2 regions of the Mesorhizobium sp. 113-3-9 genome follow, and region 2 is predicted to be linked to the other one. Evidence: predicted binding sites of a transcription regulator. Region 2 holds the regulator's gene; the other holds the start of a gene.
What was found. Region 2 encodes PhoB, which activates phosphate uptake and scavenging genes when phosphate is short. Its sites were predicted from a motif close to TGTCATNNANCTGTCAT; they were not measured.
Positions count from the first base shown of each region.

Region 1: the regulator PhoB is predicted to act here: its motif matches at 2,512-2,528, upstream of ppk2 (polyphosphate kinase 2).

Region 1 is NZ_AP023246.1:5,185,320-5,189,959, reverse strand. It holds gene MesoLj_RS25515 (glycosyl transferase family 90) at 18-989, shown strand; gene MesoLj_RS25510 (hypothetical protein) at 1,050-1,217, shown strand; gene MesoLj_RS25505 (aldo/keto reductase) at 1,311-2,354, opposite strand; gene ppk2 (polyphosphate kinase 2) at 2,636-3,556, shown strand; gene MesoLj_RS25495 (dihydrofolate reductase family protein) at 3,748-4,395, opposite strand; gene MesoLj_RS25490 (cobaltochelatase CobT-related protein) at 4,559-4,640, opposite strand, start outside.
Region 2 is NZ_AP023246.1:1,640,905-1,645,544, forward strand. It holds gene pstC (phosphate ABC transporter permease subunit PstC) at 1-39, shown strand, start outside; gene pstA (phosphate ABC transporter permease PstA) at 43-894, shown strand; gene pstB (phosphate ABC transporter ATP-binding protein PstB) at 891-1,694, shown strand; gene phoU (phosphate signaling complex protein PhoU) at 1,720-2,427, shown strand; gene phoB (phosphate regulon transcriptional regulator PhoB) at 2,550-3,239, shown strand; gene MesoLj_RS07980 (ROK family transcriptional regulator) at 3,578-4,640, opposite strand, start outside.

The sequences.
Region 1 (4,640 bases), 3.5 Mb from region 2:
TTTTGATCAAGTGGACCATGGCCACAATTGCGCGGACGTCGGCAAAGGTTTTCTACTATGCGCGAAACGTCGCGCGCGATGTCATTCCGCAAGCCTTGTTTCGCCACAGACTGGCCGCTCGCCTCGAAAAGGCCAGGCTTTCCGATGAGGCGGCGCGCCGGCGGGTGAATTACTACAACAAGCTGCAGGATGGCTTCGCCCCCAGCGCCAATGCCATGCGCATCAGCAAGCTGCCCTTCACGCCGACCATGTACTATTACGACCTGAAGGAATTCGCCCGCTACTTCGACCCCGGATTGCTCATCGACCTCGAATTCGGCGACGTCAGGAGGCTGCCGAAGGTGCCGACGATCGTGAAGGACCGGCCGATCCGTGATGACGACCAGAACGCGGTCATCATGAAGCTCGACAAGTTTCGTCACTTCCAGATGCCGGCTGATGCCATCTCGTTCGCCGACAAGCTGCCTGCCGTGGTCTGGCGCGGCGATCTCAACAATCCGATCAGGACGAGATTTCTGAAGGCGGTGCGCGACCTGCCGTTCTGCGATGCCGGCTCGCACAAGCCGAACGCTCCGGCCGAATACGCCAAGCCGTTTCTCAGCATCAGCCAGCACCAGCGCTATCGCTACATCGTCTCGCTCGAGGGCAACGACGTGGCGACCAACCTCAAATGGATATTGAGCTCGAAGTCGCTCTGCCTGATGCCGCCGCCGACATACGAGACATGGTTCGCCGAGCGGCAGCTCGAGGCCAATGTCCACTATGTGCCGCTCGAAGCTGATTTCTCGGACCTTGCCGAGCATGTGGCCTATTTCGAACGGAACCCGGAGAAGGCGGAGCGTATCACCGCGGCAGCGAACGCCTATTGCCGGACCTTTGGGCACGAACAGACCGAACAGGCGATCTCCCTGCTGGTGCTCTACAAATATTTCGTGCTCAGCGGCCAGATCAAGCCGGATACCGAGGTCTGGCGCTGCATAACGGGCTAGTGCCCAGGGTCTCTCGTCGAAGCCGGTCGGCACGCGCTGGACGACCGCCGCCCTCGGTAAATGCCTGGCACAACGACGCGTAAGCGTGACGCGGCCAATGCCTATTGCCGGACATTCTCCAATGAGCGGGACGAGCAGGCTGTCTCCCTGCCCGTGCTCTATAAATATTTCGTGCTCAGCGGCCAGCTCGAACCCGATCGCCAACTCTGGCACTTCATCGAGGGCTAGCGCGGCTCGGCCTAGAGCAATTCCAGGAAAAGTGTGAAACGGTTTTCCCGGGAAAAGCGCGTAGCGCTTTCCCTCAGGGAGCCGCTCTAACGGTCAGATGACGCTGCGGTCGAGAACCATGTCGGCGGGGCCGAAGCGATCCTTTGCCGTCAATTGCTGGTGCCAGTAGGGGTAGAGCAGAGGCGGGCGGCTGACGGCGTCGAGGCGCTGGCGTTCTTCAGGGTTGAGCTCCAGGGCCGCCGCGGCGAGATTGTCCTTGAGCTGGGCATCGTTGCGGGCGCCGATCACCAGCGAGGAGACGGCGGGGCGTCCGAGCAGCCAGGCAAGTGCCACCTGCGCCGCCGAGACGCTGCGGGCCTTGCCGATCTCCACCAGCACGTCCACGATCCGCCACAGTCGATCCTCGTCCCGGATCGGCGGCTCGGACCAGCCCGCGAGCTGGCGCGCGGTCGGGCTGTCGCGGCGGTATTTGCCGGACAGCAAGCCGCCGGCGAGCGGACTCCAGACCAGCACGCCCAGCCCCTGGTCGACCGAGATCGGCAGCAGTTCATATTCGGCCTCGCGTGCCTCCAGCGTATAGTGGATCTGCTGGGTGACGAAGCGTTGCTGGTGACGGCTGTCGCTGATGGAGAGCGCCTTCATCACCTGCCAGCCGGACCAGTTGGAGCAGCCGATATAGCGCACCTTGCCCTGGCCGACCAAAGTGTCGAGCGCGGCCACCGTTTCCTCGACCGGGGTAAGACCGTCCCACTGGTGGACGAAATAGATGTCGATGACGTCGGTCTTCAGCCGCTTCAGGCTCTTTTCGCATTCACGGATCAGATGGTGGCGCGACAGGCCTTCGTCGTTCGGCCCGCTGCCGATCCGCATGCGCGCCTTGGACGCGATCAGCACGTCGTTCTTGCGCTTGCCGCCGAGTGCCTCGCCGATGATCTCTTCCGACAGGCCGTTCGAATAGACATTGGCGGTGTCGATGAGGTTGATGCCGGCGTCGATGCACATGTCGATCATCCGCTTCGCTTCGGTAAGATCGCTGTTGCCCACCGCGGCGAAGGGCCCGGTGCCGCCGAACGTCATGGTGCCCAAAGTCAGTGTCGAAACCTTCAGGCCGGAACGGCCAAGGGTGCGGTATTCCATGTCAGTCCTCGCGATTGTGTTGAATTGGGTGCCGCGAAGGGCAGCCCGGAATGCGACCGGGGATTTGTAGGACAATTTGCCCGGCTTGTCGCCATGCAATGATGATGGATCGATCACGCATGGCGGAGCTTTTAAAGGCCGCGGTCGCGTTCCGGACTGCAATAAAACCGTCACCGCCGGCCTATATTGAATTCGGCTAAGGTGTTTCCATTCCAGGCCACGGGCCTGCAGTTTGGGGTGCCGGACATGAACCGACAGGGCTTGCAAGCGGAGCGACTGATATGACCGAGCTAAGACAGAATTCTCCCGCCAAGGATTGGCTTGAAGCCGAGCTCGCCGACACGCTCGACGAAGACTATGAGCTCGAAATGTCGGAGCCGGCGCTGTCGATGGAGATCGCCAAGATCTACAAGAACTCGCATCCGCCTTCGATCGATCGCATGCAATATTTTCGCGACCTTATCACCTTGCAGTCCGAATTGATCAAGCTGCAGTCCTGGGTCGCCTATCACAAGAAGAAGCTGGTGGTGGTTTTCGAGGGCCGTGACTCTGCCGGCAAGGGCGGCGTCATCAAGCGCATCACGCAGCGGCTCAATCCGCGCATCTGCCGCGTCGTGGCACTTCCGGCGCCGACCGAACGCGAGAAGTCGCAATGGTATTTCCAGCGCTATGTCCCGCATCTGCCGGCTGGCGGCGAGATCGTGCTGTTCGACCGCTCCTGGTACAATCGCTCCGGCGTCGAACGGGTGATGGGCTTTGCCTCGCACGACCAGGTCGAGGAGTTCTTCCACGACGTGCCGGAGTTCGAGCGCATGCTGGTGCGCTCGGGTATCACCGTGGTCAAATACTGGTTCTCGATCACCGATGAGGAACAGCAGATGCGCTTCCTGATGCGCATCCATGATCCGATGAAGCAGTGGAAGCTGTCGCCGATGGATCTGCAATCGCGCGTGCGCTGGGAGCAGTACACCAAGGCCAAGGAAGAAACCTTCGCCCGCACCAACATTCCGGAGGCGCCCTGGTTCATCGTCGAGGGCAACGACAAGAAGCGCGCGCGGCTGAACTGCATCGACCATCTGCTCAAGCAGATGCCTTACGAAGAGGTGCCGCACGAGGAGATCACGCTACCCGAGCGCGTCTTCAATCCCGAATACGAGCGCCAGACATTGCCGCGCGAACTCTACGTGCCGGAGAAGTATTGAGCACCTTGTCCTTCTCCCCGTTCACGGGGAGAAGGTGCCCGAAGGGCGGATGAGGGGCGGCGCCAGCGTTGGCGATTGAGCCCCAATTCGCTGCTATTGGTAGCTTGCCGCTAGTCTCCAAAGGCCGCGCCGCCCCTCATTGCCCTGCCGGGCATTTCTCCCCGTATAGTGACGGGGAGAAAGAGCTGTAGTCACGCCCGCCCGATCATCACATGCGTGGCAAGCGCCGTCGCAACCTGCTCGGTGCACTGGTAGCCGAGCTTCAGCATGTCGAGGCCGCCGAACAGATTCTCACCTGTGCCAAGCAGGATCGGCGAGATCGCCAGGTGCATCTCGTCGATGAGCTTCTCCTGAAGGTATTGCCGGATTGTCGAAACGCCGCCACCAACCCGCACATCCTTGCCGCCAGCCGCGACCTTTGCCTGCTCGAGCGCGGAATGGATGCCGTCGGTGACGAAGTAGAAGGTCGTGCCGCCTTCCATGACGATCGGATCGCGTTTGTAGCGCGTCAGCACGAAAGTCGGCACGTGATAGGGCGGGCTGGGGCCCCACCAGCCTTTCCAGCTGTCGTCAGGCCAATCGCCTCGGATCGGCCCGAACATGTTGCGGCCGAGGATCCAGGCGCCGACATTCTCGAAACTGCGTGCCGCGAAGCTGTCATCGGTGTCGGTGGTCCCGTCGTTCTTGCCGAGCACCATCTGGCGGAACGTGCTGGTGCCGATCATCCATTTGTGCAGATTTTCGCCGCCGACGCCGAGAGGATGTTCAAGAGTCTGATCCGGACCGGCGCCGTAACCGTCGAGCGAGAGGGTGAATGCATTGACACGAAGTTTTGACACCATTGCCTCCTGAACCGCATGTAATTTGCAACCAGTGGCCGTTTAACTTAACTGCTTGCAAAAAGCAATTGGTTTTCTTGGGCGCGCAGCGGGCTACGGAAAGCTCCTGACACCCAGCTCGATGGGATCACAAAAGAGGACGTTGGCGACGATGGTCCGCCGATCAATGAACGTCGGCGTCAGATGCGCCTCTGCCGTTGACGAGCTGGCGCTGCAACGTTGTCAGCATGACTTTGCCGAGCTCA
Region 2 (4,640 bases):
TACATGCTGATGCGCATCGATGCCCGCACGGGAGCCTGACCGATGTCGACAGCCACATCGCTTCACCAAAGCCGCAAGCGCAAGAATGGCGTGATGATGACGCTGTGCGTCGTCGCCGCCGGCATCGGCCTCGCCTGGCTGGCGCTGATCCTTGGCGCACTGCTCTACAAGGGCCTGTCGGGGGTCTCGCTGTCGGTCTTCACGGAAATGACTCCGCCGCCCGGTGACGCCGGCGGCCTGCTCAACGCCATCTACGGCAGCATCGTGATGACCATCATCGGCATCATCGTCGGTACGCCGATCGGCGTTCTGGCAGGCACCTACATGGCTGAATACGGCCGCTTCTCGAAGCTCACCACCGTGGTGCGCTTCATCAACGACATCCTTCTGTCGGCGCCATCGATCATCATTGGCCTGTTCGTCTATGAGCTGATGGTGCGGCCGATGGGGCATTTCTCGGCGATCGCCGGTGCCGTCGCGCTGGCCATCCTGGTCATCCCGGTGGTCGTGCGCACCACCGAGGACATGCTCAATCTGGTGCCGAACGCGTTGCGCGAAGCCGGCACCGCGATCGGCGCGCCGCGCTGGGTGGTCATCCGTTCGGTTGCCTATCGCGCGGCGCTTTCCGGCATCGTCACCGGCATATTGCTGGCCATCGCCCGCATCTCCGGCGAGACCGCACCCCTTCTTTTCACGGCGCTGAACAACCAGTTCTGGTCCAGCAATCTCAACGCGCCGATGGCCAGCCTGCCAGTCACCATCTTCCAGTTCGCTCTCAGTCCCTACGAGGAATGGCAGCAGCTGGCCTGGACCGGCGCACTCATAATCACATTGACGGTTCTCGCGCTCAGCATCTTTGCGCGCAGCCTGACCGGACGCAGAGAGGACAAATGAGCCAGATGTTGTCTCCAGACATGACGATCGCCGCCGAGGCGGCGGCCAAGGCCAAGATCGAGGTCAAGAACCTCAACTTCTACTACGGCCAATCGAAGGCGCTGAAGGATATCACGCTGTCGCTGCCCGAGCGCAGCGTCACCGCCTTCATCGGCCCTTCCGGTTGCGGAAAGTCGACGCTGCTGCGCGTCTTCAACCGCATCTACGAGCTCTACCCCAAGCAGACCGCGGAGGGCCAGGTGCTGCTCGACGGCCAGAACGTTCTCGACCGCTCGCAGGACCTCAACCTTTTGCGCACCAAAATCGGCATGGTGTTCCAGAAGCCGACGCCGTTCCCGATGTCGATCTACGAGAACATCGCCTTCGGCGTCAGGCTCTATGAGAAGATCAGCAAGGCCGAGATGGACGGTCGTGTCGAGCAGGCGCTGAAGCGCGCCGCTTTGTGGACCGAGGTCAAGGACAAGCTCAATGCCAGCGGCCTCAGCCTGTCGGGCGGCCAGCAGCAGCGGCTGTGCATCGCCCGCACGGTGGCGGTGAAGCCGGAGGTCATCCTGCTCGACGAGCCGGCCTCCGCGCTTGATCCGCTGTCGACCGCCAAGATCGAGGAACTGATCGACGAGCTGCAGGCCGACTACACGATCGTCATCGTCACCCACAACATGCAGCAGGCGGCGCGCGTCTCGAAGCAGACCGCCTTCATGTATCTTGGCGAACTGGTCGAATTCGACCGCACCGAGAAGATCTTCACGTCGCCTCGCGAGAAGCGCACGCAAGACTACATCACCGGCCGCTTCGGCTGATCGCACGCATACGAGGACCAGGATCATGGCCGAACATACAGTCGCAGCCTTCGACGAGGATCTCGGACAGATCAGCAGGCTGATCAGCGACATGGGCGATCTCGCCGGTTCGATGGTCGGCGGCGCCACCAAGGCGCTGCTGAATTCCGACAACGCGCTGGCACAGCGCGTAGTCTCCGACGACGCCATCATGGATGCGCGCCAGCGCGAACTCGACGATCGCGCCATCACGCTGATCGCCAAGCGCCAGCCGATGGCCGACGATCTGCGCCATGTCGTCGGGTCGATCCGCATGGCCGGCGACCTCGAACGCATTGGCGACCTTGCCAAGAACATCGCCAAGCGCGTCGGCACCGTCGGTCTCAACGCAACGCCGCGCGACCTGTCGCATTCCATCGACGCCATGGCGCAGCTGGTGCTGATCCAGGTGCAGGGCGTGATCGAGGAGTATGCGGCGCGCGACGCCGCCGCGCTTGCGAAGCTGCGCGCCGACGACGAACGCATCGACGTCAAGTACACCTCGGTGTTCCGCGAACTGCTGACCTACATGATGGAGGATCCGCGCAACATCACCGCTTGCACGCATCTGTTGTTCTGCGCCAAGAATCTCGAACGCATCGGCGACCATGTGACCAACATCGCCGAGAACGCGTACTATGTCCTGACCGGCACGCAACTGCCCGCCAACCGCCCCAAACAGGACGAGACGGCGATGTCGGCGCCGGCGGCTTGAGCGTTGGAGCGGTTCAGCGTTTCGCGGAAACGCCGAACCGCTCTATCTCTTTGTTTCACGCAATTCAGGATGGAAAACCGCTACATATTTTTTCCTGGGATTGCTTTAGAGGTGACCAGTCAATGATCGCACCACGCATCATGGTGGTGGAGGACGAGGAGCCGCTCGGCGTGCTCCTCCGCTACAATCTGGAATCGGAAGGTTATCAGGTCGAGGTGGTAACCCGCGGCGATGAAGCCGAAATCCGGCTGCAGGAGAACGTGCCCGATCTCCTGGTGCTCGACTGGATGGTACCGGCGGTGTCCGGCATCGAACTCTGTCGCCGGCTAAGAATGCGGCCCGAGACCGAACGGCTGCCGATCATCATGCTTACCGCGCGGGGTGAAGAAAGCGACCGCGTGCGCGGCCTTTCGACCGGTGCCGACGACTATCTGGTCAAGCCGTTCTCGACGCCGGAATTCATGGCCCGCGTCAAGGCGCTGCTGCGCCGCGCCAAGCCGGAAGTGCTGTCCAGCGTGCTCAAGGTCGGCGACATCGTGCTCGACCGTGAATCGCACCGGGTCTACCGCAAGAAGAGCGAGATCCGGCTCGGGCCGACCGAATTCCGCCTTCTGGAATTCATGATGCGCCATCCCGGCCGCGTCTTCTCGCGCAGCCAACTGCTCGACAATGTCTGGGGTGAGACGATCTATATCGACGAGCGCACCGTGGACGTGCATGTCGGCCGCCTGCGCAAGGCGGTCAACAATGGCCGCATGCCCGACGTCATCCGCACCATCCGTGGGGCAGGCTACGCGATCAGGGAAGATTAGAGCCTTGAGGCGGAAGCGTTGATCGGTTGAATGTGTCCACTCCCGGGTCACACGCATTGACAATTGGCTGAGACGCTCATGGCTTCGTATCCTTGGGCGAGCAAAGGAGCGCAGCGACGCGGCGCGGACCCCTGGAGCTGCTCTGCAGCCCAAGGATCCATGCCGCGACCTCAAAGCGTTGCCACGGCGCAAATCCTGCTCCGCTGCACTGCGTGGCATAGGTCACGGAATGGATCCCAGGGTCTCCGCGACGGAGCTTCGCTCCTGCTCCGCCCACGGATGACGACGGCCAATCTCCAAGTAAGCGAGGGTCTACGGCATCAACGACGAATGCCAGCTCAGGCAACGCTCTTCCCGGCACTGCCTCTTGCCTGCACGCCCGGCGCGAAGATCTCCTGATCGACGAAGGTCAGTGCGCGCATGGCGCAGCCCTCGCGGATCAGGGGCAACTCGTTCGGTTCGGTGTCGAACGAAATCGATTTCGAGTGCTGGCCGCCGGCGGTCTGGGCGATCGCCTCGCGCAATGCCGGCTCGATCAGGTCGAAGGCGGCGGCGCTGACGCCGACCATGGCCACGGGGGCGGGATCGATCAGCGCGAACAGGCTGCCGAGGCCATAACCCAGTGCTTCGCCGGCCTTGCGATAGGCTTCGCGCTCGGGCCCGGCCCGTTCCCGTGCCGTCGTCGCCAATGCCCGCATCTGCGCGTCGCTGACGTCGGCGACCGGTTCGGTGTCCTCGCCAAGCTGCCTGGCATTGCGCCAGATGGCGTAGTTGCCGGCATAGGCCTCGACGCAGCCGCGCCGCCCGCAGCGGCAGAGCGCGCCGCCTGGCCGATGGATCATGTGGCCGAACTCGCCGCCCGACGAATGGGTGCCGGTGAACAGCTCGCCCTTCAGCACCAGGCCCATGCCGATGCCGTGCGACAAAAGGATGGCGATGAAGTCGTCGCGGTAGCGTTCGGGGTCGCGCCAGCGCAGCGCCACCGCCATCATGTTGCAGTCGTTCTCCATGGTGGCCGGGATGCCGAACTCGGCTTCCAGTATGTCGGCGAAGGCGATGTCGGTCTGCGGCGTGATCGGCGACCACAGCATGGCCCTGGCCTCGGTGTCGGTGATCCCCTGGATCGCCAGTGCGATGCGGGCGACGCTGCGCACGTCGATATCGGGATCCTCGAGGCGGCGCCGTACAATGGCGACGCATTCACCGATCAGCGCCTCGCGCGACATGGTCAGCGTGTCCAGCCGGCGCTGTTCCTCCGATATCACCTGGCCGGCATAGTCGATGACGGCGACGGACAGGAAATTCAGCGACAGCACCACAGTCATGATGGCCGCGGCCTCCGGGTTGAGGCCGAGGCCGACCTGTGGCCTGCCGCGTTTGAGCGCACCGGCCTCGCTCGGC